Chitinimonas arctica: one gene and its partner. The protein of the gene in region 2 interacts with the protein of the main gene of each other region in a pairwise test. Links are inferred from orthologs where the notes say so. Each region holds a gene or a part of one and is shown on either strand. Other genes may lie near its edges.

Region 1 (6,405 bases), 930 kb from region 2 along the record:
GAGCATGGTGACGCCTGGTTGCAAAAGTTACGCCGTCTTCGGGCGCGCAAGCTTTTGCCGGATCAGGTACTTTTCGCCGTGGAGCCGCCACCAGAACGGTCTGGCGAGCGCTTTAAGGCCTACTCGGACATCGTGGACGAATTGCGGAGCGGCCACGTTTCCGTTTTGGTATCCGCGTGCGAGCAAGAGCTTCTGGACTTTGTGAATGCCCCTTTACTTCTGCAAGCGTAGACAATACTTATCGTAGTTCGCTTCTATCAACTGCCGCTTGGCCGTCATCTTGGTGGCATCGCCGGGCCGGATGCCCATTTGCTGGCGTTTGGCCATCAGCGTCAATTCCCGCACATATTGCTCGCAGCGGGTTCTTTCCTTGCCCTGTAGATGCTCGTAGAAGATGGGTGAATACTTGTCCGCCAGCACGATGGGTTCGGCCTTGGATTTGGATGGTGCGGCAAAGGCGACGGGACTCAATAGGGCGAGCAGGACTAGGCGGGTGAACATGGAAGGCTTTCCTCGAAGGCGATACGGGAGATGGCAAGATTCAGCCGCTCCGCAATGCGAAAATCATGCCAGCTCATTGAACCACACTGGGCGACGGGTAGCACGCCCGCCAGGCTATTGCTCAGCAGCAACGCATCGGCGTGGGTCAGGGCGGTGAGGTCAAAGGCTTGCAGCAGCACTTGCAGCCCCTGCGCCGCAGCCACTTCCAGCACCAGTTCGCGCAGCACGCCGGCCACGCCGCAATCGGTCAGGGGGTGGGTCAGCAAGCAATCGCCGCGCAGCAGGAACACATTGCTGATGACCCCTTCCACCAGCTCATCGCGGCCATTGCGCATCAAACCGTCGAATATCGTGGGGTCCTGCCATTCGCGCCGCGCCATCACCTGATCGAGCCGGTTCAGGTGCTTGACGCCGGCCAGGCCGGGCTGGCTGCCCAGCAACCAATCGCAAAGGCGCACCCTTGCCCCTTGGCGCTGTACGGCGGAGTAATCGGGCAAGGGGCCGGCTTGCACCAGCCGCGTGACCGGCGCGGCCGGGTCGCAGGCATAGCCGCGCGCGCCCACGCCGCGTGTCACGGTCAGCTTGATTGCAGCGGTGGTAGGCGCAAGCTGGGCAATATCTGCCAACCAGCGCGCTTCGGATGGGCAGTCCAGCCCCAATACGGCGCAATCGGCCTGCAATTTGCGGTAGTGGCGCGGCCAAGCCAGCAGGCGGCCCTCCTGGCAGCGCAGGGTCCGAAAAACCCCGTCGCCATACGCCAGGCCACGGTCGCGCGGCGAGACCGTGGCGGGCGCGATGCCATCGACCAAGATATCGTGCATGTTCAAGGCTTGAGGACGGTGAGCACAAAATCGCTGGCGGCATGGACCGCCAGGGCCAGGTTGCGCTCGTTCTGCGCCAGGGTGGCGGCATCCTTGCCATCGCCGAGGCGGAAACCGTGGTCGCCGCCGATAATGCTTACCCGCACCGGCCGAACGGCCCGGCTCAAGGCGCTGTACAAGATGGGATTGTGGCAGAGCGGGTCGCGCTCGCCGGAAACCAGCGCCAGCGGACGCTTTTCCTCCGCCAATCCAGGGTAATTGGCATCCATTTCGGCTACCGGCACACCCTGTTGATTCTCACGGCTGCATACCGGCGTGAGCAGCAGCGCGGCTTGCAGCTCCGGCGCGGACCGAAAGACCCGCCAGCCCACCAGGGAGCCCAGCGATTTGCCGCCCAGCATCATTCGCTTGCCGTCCAGGCGCTTGTCCTGACGGGCGAAATTCAGCACCGTGCGCATATCCTCCAGCTCGTCGGCATTGCCTTCGCCGGGCAGGCCTGACTTCTTGTCCCGGCTGAAATAAGCCCAATCGAAGCGCAGCACGGCCACGCCCCGGCCGCGCAGGTCCTCCGCGAGGCGTGCCAGCAGCGGTTGGCGCATATGGTAAAGGGTGCCCGGCGCCAGGATCAGCGCCGGGAATGGCCCTTTGCCCTCCGGTAGGTCGGCGATCAGTTCCAGCTTGGCGCCGCGCGGTGTATCGAGGCTGATGGTACCGGCGGCGCCTGCCGGCTTTTCCTCGGCAAAAGCGCTATTCAATGTCACCACAGTCAACCCCAATACGCCGACAAGGCGTGCCAGTTTGCCCGACATGCTCGCTCTCCTATCCAAGCGACTGCTGTTCCTACGAATGGTGGATACCCAGGGCGCGCAACAATCCCCGCGCCTTGGCACGGGTCTCCTGCAGTTCACGGTCCGGATCGCTATCGGCCACGATGCCGGCGCCGGCGCGGAAATACAGCATATCGCCGTCCTGCATAAAGGTGCGGATCAGAATATTCAGATCCAGCGACCCATCCAGGTTGATATAGCCGAGACTGCCGGTATAGGCGCGGCGCGGCCGGTCTTCCAACTCCCGGATGATCTGCATGCAGCGCACCTTGGGACAACCGGTGATGGTGCCGCCGGGGAACAGGGCGCGCACCACGTCGGCCACATTGCGGCCGGACTGGATGGTGCAGCTGACGGTCGATTCCAGATGATGGACATAGGTGTAGCTGCTCACCTCCATCAGCGCATCGACCTTGACGGTGCCCGGCACGGCAAGGCGCCCCAGGTCGTTGCGCTCCAGGTCGATCAGCATGATATGTTCGGCCCGCTCCTTGGCGGATGCCAGCATGCGCGCCTTCTGTGCTTCGTCTTCAAGCGGATCGGCCGAGCGGGGATGGGTGCCGGCGATGGGCCTGGTTTCCACCCTGGCGTGGTGGTCGATACGAACCAGCCGCTCCGGCGAGGAACTGACCACGGCCTGCCCGCCGCCGAAATCGACATAGGCCGAGAACGGCGCCGGATTGGCTTGGCGCAAACGGGCGAACAGATCCAGCGGTCCGGCGCCGCCGCCCAGCTGCGCATCCCATCCACGCGAGAGATTGACCTGGAATACATCGCCATCGCGGATGTATTGCTTGCAGCGCAGCGCGCCGTCGAGAAAGGCTTGCGGGTCGTCTTCGCTCAAGCCGGCCAGCACGATGTGCTTGGCGCTGAAATCCACCGGTTCGGCCAGCAAGGCTTGCAGGCGGGCCATCTGTTCGTCGGTTTCCGCCACCAGATGGGCCTGGCCGCTATGCCGGTCCAGCGCGATGGCAGCCGGCACGCGCGCCAGCAGTCCCAAGGGAAACCCATCGTCGGCTCGGGCTGCGACACGGGGTTCCAGCGTCTCCAGCCATTCGTAACCGAGATAGGTGAACCAGCCGCCGGTAAAGGGTATACGGGCTGAACGGTTGCCTTCCGCTCGCGGCGCCACCTGGATGGCCGCCAGATCGGCCTGCAAGTCCCGCCCCTCGTGGGCGGCATACACGCGCACCGCCTCGGGTAGGGCAAACAGGATATCCCAGCCGTTATCGCCGGCCGACTGCAGTAGATACGGAAATACGGCCGGATGGGCCGCCGCCAGCGCCAGAAGATCGGGCGCGGCAGTAAGCGCTAGGGTAGGCATCGCACGACAGGCTGAGGGAAACGCTGCGCAGTCTCCCGTGTGAGCCCGGGTTTGGCAAGCGTCAGCTTGCGCAATGTCCGTATTTCGCGATGCCTCCCCTACCTCGCCAATCCATTTAAACCCGCTTGAACACCAGCGTACCGTTGGTACCGCCAAAGCCGAAGGAGTTGGACATGGCAACATCGATCCGCATCTCGCGCGCCGTGTTGGCCACGTAGTCGAGATCGCAGGCCGGGTCCTGGTCATGCAGATTGATGGTGGGCGGGCTGACCTGATGGTGGATGGCCAAGGCGGAGTACACCGCTTCAACGCCCCCTGCCCCGCCCAGGAGATGGCCAACCATGGACTTGGTCGAGTTCACCGCCAGCTTGCCGGCGTGGTCGCCGAAGCAGCGCTTGATGGCGACGGTTTCGGCCAGGTCGCCCAGCGGCGTGGAGGTCCCGTGCGCATTCACGTACTGCACCTGGTCGGCGTTGAGGCCGGCGTCCTTGAGTGCATTGCTCATGCCGCGCGCGGCGCCTTCGCCGTCTTCGCTGGGAGCGGTCATATGGTAGGCATCGCTGCTCATGCCAAAACCGGCCAGTTCGGCATAGATGGTGGCGCCACGCTTCTTGGCGTGTTCGTACTCTTCCAGCACCAGCACACCGGCACCCTCGCCCATCACAAAGCCGTCGCGGCCGGTATCCCAGGGACGCGAGGCCGTGGCCGGGTCATCGTTGCGGGTGGACATCGCCCGTGCCGAGGCAAAGCCGGCGATGCCCAACCGGGTAATGGCGCTTTCCGCCCCACCCGCCACCATCACGTCCGCATCGCCGTACTGGATCATGCGGGCTGCGTCGCCGATGCAATGCGCACCGGTGGTACAGGCCGAGACGATGCCATAGGTAGGGCCGCGAAAGCCCTTCATGATCGATACCTGGCCCGCCACCATATTGATGATGGTGCCGGGAATGAAAAACGGTGTGACCTTGCGCGGGCCCTGCTCGCGGAGGACACCGTCGGTGTCTTCTATCATGCCCAAGCCGCCGATGCCCGAGCCGATATTGACGCCGATACGGTTCGGATCGATGCCGGCATCGTCCAGGCCGGCGTCGGCCACGGCCTGGAAAGCGGCGGCAATGCCGTAATGCATGAACAGGTCCATGCGGCGTGCATCCTTGGCCGACATGTACTGGCTTACATCGAAACCCTTTACTTCGGCGGCGATCTGGCAGGCCAGGTCGCTGGCGTCGAAGCGGGTGATGCGGCTGACACCGGACATCCCGGCGAGCAGATTGCCCCAGCCGGTGGCGACGTCGTTGCCGATTGGCGAAATAAGACCCAGGCCGGTAACGACGACTCTGCGTTTGGACATAGCTGTCTTCCTAATCATATGGCTTGGCGGCCGCACCGACGATCGACGGCCGGGCGCGCTACCGTTGCCGAACTAGCAACTGCTCAAATCAAGCGATTTATACAACAAGACCCCTGCACGATGCTATCGCACAGGGGTCTTGTCCGGTTCAACTGGCCCATGTCCACAGGGGGCATGGCGTATCACCCATCACGCTTACTTAGCCGGGTGACCCTTGACGTAGTCGATGGCCTGCTGAACATTGGTGATCTTTTCGGCTTCTTCATCCGGAATTTCGCACTCGAATTCTTCTTCGAGCGCCATCACGAGTTCAACGGTGTCGAGGGAGTCGGCACCCAGGTCTTCAACGAAAGAGGAGTCGATTTTGATGTCGGCTTCGTTGACGCCCAATTGCTCGGCGACGATCTTCTTCACGCGTTGTTCGATATTTTCCATTCTTGAACCCAAGCCTTTCGTGTTGGATGGTCAAAAGCGCCCGCATTCTAGCAAAAAACGCGTCACGCAAGTAAAAGGGGAAATTCCCCCGTTAATTCATAAACATGCCGCCGTTCACGTGCAGCGTGGTGCCGGTCACGTAAGCAGCTTTGTCGCTGGCGAGGAAACCGACCGCATCGGCGATCTCCTGTGGTTGGCCCAGCCGCTCCAGCGGAATCTGGGTCAACAGCTTCTGCTTGTAGTCGTCCGCGAGGCCCGCCGTCATATCGGTATCGATAAAGCCGGGCGCCACGCAGTTCACCGTGATATTGCGGCTTCCCACCTCGCGTGCCAGCGACTTGGTGAAACCCATCATGCCAGCCTTGGCGGCGGCGTAGTTGGTTTGCCCCGCCGAGCCGGCGCTGCCGACCACCGAGGCAATACTGATGATGCGGCCCCAGCGGGCCTTCATCATGCCACGCAATACCGCTTTGGACAGCCGATATACCGAACGGAGATTGGTATCCAGCACTGCATCCCAGTCGTCTTCCTTCATGCGCATCAGCAATTGATCGCGCGTGATGCCGGCGTTGTTGACCAGTAAAGCGATAGGACCGTGTTGCTTTTCGATCTCGGCCAGGGCCGCTTCGACGGCGGCGCTGTCGTTGACGTCCAGCGCCAGGCCGATGCCACCCAGGCCGGCGGCCTGCAGATAGTCCGTAATGGCTTGTGCGCCGGCTGCGCTGGTGGCGGTGCCGATCACGGTCGCCCCATCGCGCGCCAGCGTTTCGGCGATGGCACGACCGATGCCGCGCGATGCGCCGGTAACCAGCGCGACTTTGCCTTGCAGAGACATGCGTCGTATTCCTTGTTGCGAGTAAAAATCAATCGACGGCAAACCGCCAGATCATGGATGCCAGCCATAAGCCTATGCCCGCCGCTTGCAGCGTCATGGCCCGGCCACCCGCCGCGCGGGTCTCGGCGTCATGGTATTGCAGGAATTTCCCCACGGCGTAGGCGGCGAAACCGATACCGGCGGCAAAGGCCCACACCTGCCCATGCCGTACACCATCGGATAGCCGCAACACGGCCAATAGCAAGGCCACCGGCACGAACAGCTTGTCCGCCAGGCGCATGCTTTGGTAGGTAGCGATGATGCGATTC
Region 2 (6,781 bases):
GACCAGCTGCGCTTCGTACTGCGCGAGGGCAAGAAGCGCCAGATCCGCCGCATGTGCGAACTGGTCGGCCTCAAGGTGGTGGGCCTCAAGCGCATCCGCATCGGCCGCATCCCCCTCTCCGACCTGCCGCTGGGGCAGTGGCGCTACCTGCGGCCGGACGAGAAGTTCTAAACGCGTTTCCGTCGATTCGACGGAATGGTGGCACTAGGCCGGGGGCATTCGCCCCCTGGCGCTAGGCACTCCCTTTGCTGGCCAGGCGGGCCAGCGCCTGCTCCACCGTGGCCCGGTCCAGCCGGGTCAGGTGCAGCACGCTTTGCCGCACATCCGGCGGCAATACATAGCGCGATTCCGATGCGGCGGCCCGCAAGGGGCCATTGAAGGCCAGCTTGCCGGCCTCGTCCTCCACCGCCAGGCCCGCTTGTTTAAGCGTGCCGATAAAGGTACGGAAAATCGCCCTGTCGAAGAATTCCGGCGCATTGAATTCCCGCAACAGGCTCAAGCGCTGGGCCAGCAGATGGCAGAGCGCCTCCAGCTCGTCCGCGCCGACCACGCCGCTGCCTTGCTGGGTCAATACCGACAGCGAAATGAAATAGCGCACCAGGGTAGGTCTGACCGCCTGGCCCAGCAGCGCCAGCTGGGCGTACTCGTCGCTATTCATATTCGGGGCGTTATAAATGCCTTCACGCCCAGCACTGGCCCCTAGCCAACCCATCTCGACCAAGGCCGCCAGATAGGCATCCAGCGCCTCATCCAATTCCTCCGGCTGCCAGCGCAGAAACAATTCGGCGCGCAGGAAGGGATAGACGGTCCGGGTCAGCCCGCTCAACTGCTCGCGGCTCAGGCTGGCATTGCGCGAGAACAGGCAGGCGATCAGCGCCGGCAAGGCCACGCAATGCAGCACGTTATTGCGCATATAGCTGCACAGCACCGCATCGTCGGGATAGAAGTGCAACACGTCGCCAAGGGCATGCGGATGACGCTGCACCAATTTGAGGCGCTCGCAATGTTCGATGATGGCGCGGCCATCCATCGCCGTCAGCTGGGCACGGTCGGCATAAGGCACAGCCGTCAATAATTTGCGGTAACCATCCAGCTGCGCGCTCAACTGCTCCTCGTCCATGGCATGGCGCGGCGTGGCCAGCAAGGCCAGGCTGATCAGGTTGACCGGATTGGCCACCGCCGCGCTATTGATACCGTCGGCGATATGCTGGCCCAGGCGACGGATGGATTGGGTGAACCAGGCCGGTCGGCTTTCTTCCAATGGCGGCTCGCCGCGCCAATCCGGATGCGCCTCGGCCAGCACATCGGCAAGCTTGATCGGTTCGCCGAAATTGACGTGCACCTTGCCGAAATTCTTCTTCATCTCGCGCAAGCTGAGAATCAGGTTGAACAACGATTCCTTCTGCTTGGGCTTACCCATCAGCTCGCCGACATAGCTGCGGCCTTCGAACAATTTCTCGTAGCCGACGTAGACCGGCAGGAACACGATGGGACGGCTGGAATCGCGTAGATAACTCTGTACGGTCATGGCCAGCATGCCGGGGCGCGGCTGCAATAATCGACCGGTCCGGCTGCGGCCGCCTTCGACGAAATACTCGATGGGATTGCCACGCGCAATCACCATATGCAGGTATTCGTTGAAGACCGCGCCGTAGAGTGGATTACCCTTGAAGGAACGACGCAGGAAGAATGCGCCGCCGCGCCGCAGGATACCGCCCACCACCGGCAGGTTCAGGTTCGCACCGGCCGCGATATGCGGAATCATCAGGCCGTGTTGGAACACGATATAGCTGAGCAACAGATAATCGATATGGCTGCGGTGGCAGGGCACGTAGACGATTTCGTGATCCTGCGCAACGCCGGTGACGGTATCGAAGTTGCCGACCTCCACGCCGTCGTACAGACGCGTCCACACCCAGGTCAGGAAGCGGTGCAGTACCCGCACCACCGGATAACTGTAGTCGGCGGCGATTTCCCAGGCGTAGTGCCGGGCCTTTTCCTGTGCCTTGAGCAAGGCGCTGGCGCTGGCGCCGCCTCCCTGCTCCGCCGCCAAGGCCTCGATGGCGGCCTTGACCGACTCGGTTTCGAGTATGCCCTCGACCTGGGTGCGTCGATGCGACAGATCGGGGCCGATGGCCATTTCGCGCTGCTGTCTGAAATGCACGCGGCAGACGCGCGCCACCTTGCGCAAGGCGCGTTCTTCGTCTTCCGCGTCCGCAGTCAGTTCACGCAAGGACAGCGGCTGGCCGAAGCGCACCAGGGTCTGGCGACCATGCAGCATGATGGTGAACAGCTGCCGCAAGGAGCCGCGCGGCGCCCAACTCTCGGAAAACAGCAGTTTCCAGATCGAGCTTTCCTTATCCGGCGTGCGCCCCCACAGGATATTCACCGGCACCAGCTGCACATCGAATTCGGGTCGGCTGCGCACCGCCTGGGTCAGGCGGACCAGGCGCGGCGAATAGCCGCTCGCGCTGCTGCGGCCGAACCAGGCTTCGCGCCGGCTGGTAAAGAAAAAGGCACGATCTTCCCGCACGCCTTCGGCAGACAGGCCGTCCAGCGGCGAAGGCAGGCCGGCGGCGCACACTTCCTTCTCCAGCACCAGGATGTTGCTGAGAAAGCGTCGCTGCAGCACGTAGCAGACCGGTTTGGTCGGATCCAGGCCGAGCGCCTGCGGGCCTTCGGAGAGGACATGGGTACGCACCAGGCTGAACAGCAGCTTGCGCGCGAGCAATAAAAAAGGCCTATCAAGGCCGAGATACTTGAGCATGAATCCAGACTGGCAGGGATAAGCGCGCGATTATAAACGCCAACCGGCCAAGCGCATGCTTGGATCGGACTGGCGGTAGCATAAAAAAGCGAGTTTACCCCTTGCGAGAGCGTCCCTACAGTCCCAGCCGCTGCCAGATCGTCGATACATTGCCTGCCGCATTCAGGGTGTAGAAATGCAGGCCGGGCGCGCCGCCGTCCAGCAATTTGCGGCACAGGTCGGTGATCACATCCAGGCCCAAGGCCTTGATCGACGCGCTGTCGTCGCCGTAGCTTTGCAGCTTCAAGCGCAGCCAGCGTGGAATCTCGGCGCCGCAGCTGTCGGAAAAACGGGCCAACTGGGTGAAATTATTGATCGGCATGATGCCGGGCACGATGGGGATGTCGACGCCACGGGCACGCACCTCATCGACGAAGGCGAAGTAGGCGTCCGGATTGAAGAAGTACTGCGTCATGGCCGAATCGGCGCCGGCCTTGGCCTTGCGCACGAAATTGTTCAGGTCGTCCTGGGCATTGCGTGCCTGCGGATGGTATTCCGGATAGGCCGCCACTTCGATATGAAACCAATCGCCATGCTCGGCACGGATAAATTCGACCAATTCATTGGCATAGCGGAACTCGCCGAACTCGACCATGCCGCTGGGAATATCGCCGCGCAGTGCGACGATGCGATCGATGCCATGCGACTTATAGGTATTGAGCAGACCCGCCACATTGCTACGGGTCGCGCCGATGCAGGATAGATGGGGCGCGGCCTCGAAACCCTCTGACTGGATTTCCAGCACGGTGGCCAGGGTTCCCTCCTGGGTGGTGCCGCCGGCGCCGAAGGTGACCGAAAAGAACGACGGATGAAGCTGGGCCAGTTGGCGGCGGGTGTTGCGCAGCTTGGCTATCCCCTCCTCGGTCTTGGGCGGGAAAAATTCGAAACTGAAGGTCTGGCTCACGGCGGACTCGGCTGGCTCATAGGTATACATGAATGCTAGCAGGGTAATTTGCGCCAGCTAATGAAAAATATGCATATTGAGGTGCGCAAGTACGATCTAGCGCTCTGCCCAATAAACAAAGTCCCCCCCGGCAGCGCGTTCAACGTCCTCCCGCATCCCCAGCTTCCTCGCCAGTGCCCGCGAGGCCGTATTGGCCGGTGCGATCTGCGCCATGACCCGCTCCGCCCGTACCACCTGGAAGGCGTGGTCCAGGGCAGCTTGCGCAGCCTCGCTGGCGTAACCCTTGCCCCAGTGCCGGCGTTCGACCAGCCAGCCTATCTCCAGCGCCGGATTATCGGCCGGATACATCAGCCCGGCCTGGCCGACTATCTCGCCGCTGGCCTTCTCCCGCACCGACCAGAAACCATATCCGCGCAACTGCCAGTGCCCGACATGCGTCGCGATCTTCAGCCAGCTGCCGCTACGGTCGAACGTCTGGCCGCCACGGATGTGCTGCATCGATTCCGCATCGCCATACATGGCCGCATAGCCGTCCAGATGGCTTTCATCGGGTCCGATCAACTGCAGGCGGGGGGTATCCAGTGTAGGTATGCGCATGGGTATCCTGATGCAAATGAAAAAAAGCCCTTATGCCGGCTGTCTGTAACCGGCATAAGGGCCGGGGTGGTCAGCCCCGGGCGACGCTTAGTAGCGGTAGTGGTCCGGCTTGTAGGGACCGGACTTCGATACCCCGATATAGGCGGCTTGCGCTTCGGTCAGCTCGGTCAGCTGCACATTCAGCTTCTTCAGCTGCAGGCGGGCGACCTTCTCATCCAGATGCTTGGGCAGCGTGTACACGCCCACCGGGTAGTCGGCGGTACGGGTATACAGCTCGATCTGCGCAATGGTCTGGTTGGCAAAGCTGGACGACATCACATAGCTGGGGTGGCCGGTACCGCAACCCAGGTTGACCAGGCGGCCCTTGGCCAGCAGGATGATGCGCTTGCCGTCGGGAAAGATAACATGATCGACCTGCGGCTTGATCTCTTCCCACTGGTACTTTTCCAGCGACGCGACTTCGATCTCGTTATCGAAGTGCCCGATATTGCAGACGATGGCCTGGTCCTTCATCTTCGCCATATGCGCATGGGTGATGATCTGGTAGTTGCCGGTAGCCGTCACGAAGATATCGGCCTTGTCCGCGGCGTAGTCCATGGTGACCACGCGGTAGCCTTCCATGGCGGCCTGCAGCGCGCAGATCGGGTCGACTTCGGTTACCCACACCTGGGCCGACAGTGCCCGCAAGGCTTGGGCGGAACCCTTGCCCACGTCGCCATAGCCCGCCACCACGGCCACCTTGCCGGCGATCATCACATCGGTGGCGCGCTTGATACCGTCCACCAGCGATTCGCGGCAACCATAGAGATTATCGAACTTGGACTTGGTTACCGAGTCATTGACATTGATGGCCGGGAAACGCAATTCGCCACGCTGATGCATCTGGTACAGGCGATGCACGCCGGTGGTGGTTTCTTCGGTCACGCCCATGATCTTTTCCAGCCGCACCGAATACCAGCGCGGATCAACGGCCAGCTTGGCGCGGATGGAGGCGAACAGGACGGTCTCCTCCTCGCTGCCCGGCTTTTCCAGCACGCCGAGATCCTGCTCGGCGCGGGCGCCCAGGTGCAGCAGCACGGTGGCATCGCCGCCATCGTCCAGGATCATGTTGGAATAGCCGCCGTCGGCCCATTCGAAAATACGATGGGTGTATTCCCAGTAGTCGGCCAACGACTCGCCCTTGACGGCGAATACCGGCGTATCGGTGGCGGCAATGGCGGCCGCGGCGTGATCCTGGGTCGAGAAGATATTGCACGAAGCCCAGCGCACCTTCGCACCCAGCGCCTGCAGCGTTTCGATCAGCACGGCGGTCTGGATGGTCATATGCAGCGAGCCGGTGATGCGCGCGCCCTTGAGCGGCTGGCTGGCGGCGAATTCCTCGCGGATCGCCATCAGGCCCGGCATTTCGGTCTCGGCGATGCGGATTTCCTTGCGGCCCCAAGCGGCCAGCGAGAGATCGGCGATTACATAGTCTTTGAAGTCAGCCACGGTGTTCATCCCTTGAACATTGTGGCCGGGTAGTGCGGGATGCGGACTCACCTGCTTTGCATCCCGTGCCCGGCACGGGTTGGTCAGGTGAGCGCGGTTTTGGATACCGGGCCTAGGACTATGATGCGTCTCGCAGCGCTCCCCGATAGCGAGCGATTATAAGGGCAAAACGGCGGACTGCGCCACTCTCCGCCCCTTATCGCGCGGCCCGCGTAGCGATACGCCAATTTAAGTAAATGCCATAGCTTCTGATTATTTCCGGAAGAGATATCCATAAGACAACAATTCTAAAATATATCACGCTGGTAAATTGATATTTACTCCTACTTGGAAATGAAAGTTATAAAATGCGGACAGATAAATATTCGATCAATAGCTTGGAACTCGCAACCATCGACTTGGAGCAGCAACCACTATTCAACAACGACAATCTGCCTGGAAAAGGCCTGGAAAGACCGACCTTCTCCTTCCCGGTCGCTCCCCCACCACCAGCTCCGCCCCCTACCGAGGGCACTCAGCTAATATTAGCCATAAAGCCGCACCGGGGAAGCAAGATCGTTTCCAATAGCAAGAAAAGATGTTTCGCCTTTGCTTCCTTGTTTGTCGCATCCACCGTACTGAGCGGACTGGACACCGCCATCACCGTGATACATTTCAATAATGCTCCTTTCCTTACCCGGGGCGCCGAGATCGCTACAATCGGCATTCTCGCGTTTACCGCCGCGATATCCGCCTATAAGGCTTATCACGCTCGCCAACAATGGCTAGCGGGAGTGGCCCCTCCCTCATATAAATACATACGAAGCTAAACCCCTTCATATCACTTTTAAAGCTCCTCAGCGACCGACCACGCCTTCGATTGTCGTTAACTTATAGAAACGTACAAAAAACGAAAGCGCCCAGCCAAGTGTTCGATTAGGGTGAGCAATTAATATCTTATTATCAGGGGGCTACCCATCATGCGTGTCACGCCCATCCATTCCAGC

Evidence for each region.
Region 1: the proteins of plsB (region 2) and acpP interact in binary tests that used the Escherichia coli proteins (3 or more experiments, as listed by UniProt). The link is inferred for Chitinimonas arctica from one-to-one orthologs.

What each region holds. Positions count from the first base shown.
Region 1 is NZ_CP041730.1:3,704,294-3,710,698, reverse strand. Bases 3,643-6,405 are described here. They hold acpP (acyl carrier protein), read right to left. Parts: upstream 5,263-6,405; coding sequence 5,023-5,262; downstream 3,643-5,022. Other genes in these bases: fabD (ACP S-malonyltransferase), read right to left, coding at 6,404-6,405; FNU76_RS16880 (hypothetical protein), read right to left, coding at 6,126-6,405; fabG (3-oxoacyl-ACP reductase FabG), read right to left, coding at 5,354-6,106; fabF (beta-ketoacyl-ACP synthase II), read right to left, coding at 3,643-4,827. Also shown: FNU76_RS16920 (DUF3037 domain-containing protein), read left to right, coding at 1-231; FNU76_RS16915 (hypothetical protein), read right to left, coding at 214-501; pabC (aminodeoxychorismate lyase), read right to left, coding at 486-1,322; FNU76_RS16905 (alpha/beta family hydrolase), read right to left, coding at 1,325-2,131; FNU76_RS16900 (aminodeoxychorismate synthase component I), read right to left, coding at 2,163-3,473; more of fabF, read right to left, coding at 3,589-3,642. UniProt on the Escherichia coli protein: Carrier of the growing fatty acid chain in fatty acid biosynthesis.
Region 2 is NZ_CP041730.1:2,768,185-2,774,965, reverse strand. What follows is about bases 1-3,139. They hold plsB (glycerol-3-phosphate 1-O-acyltransferase PlsB), read right to left. Parts: upstream 2,768-3,139; coding sequence 233-2,767; downstream 1-232. Other genes in these bases: metF (methylenetetrahydrofolate reductase [NAD(P)H]), read right to left, coding at 2,883-3,139; FNU76_RS12535 (pseudouridine synthase), read left to right, coding at 1-171. In the rest of the region: more of metF, read right to left, coding at 3,140-3,740; FNU76_RS12520 (GNAT family N-acetyltransferase), read right to left, coding at 3,807-4,307; ahcY (adenosylhomocysteinase), read right to left, coding at 4,395-5,804; FNU76_RS12510 (hypothetical protein), read left to right, coding at 6,173-6,604; FNU76_RS12505 (hypothetical protein), read left to right, coding at 6,755-6,781. UniProt on the Escherichia coli protein: Catalyzes the transfer of an acyl group from acyl-ACP to glycerol-3-phosphate (G3P) to form lysophosphatidic acid (LPA). This enzyme can utilize either acyl-CoA or acyl-ACP as the fatty acyl donor.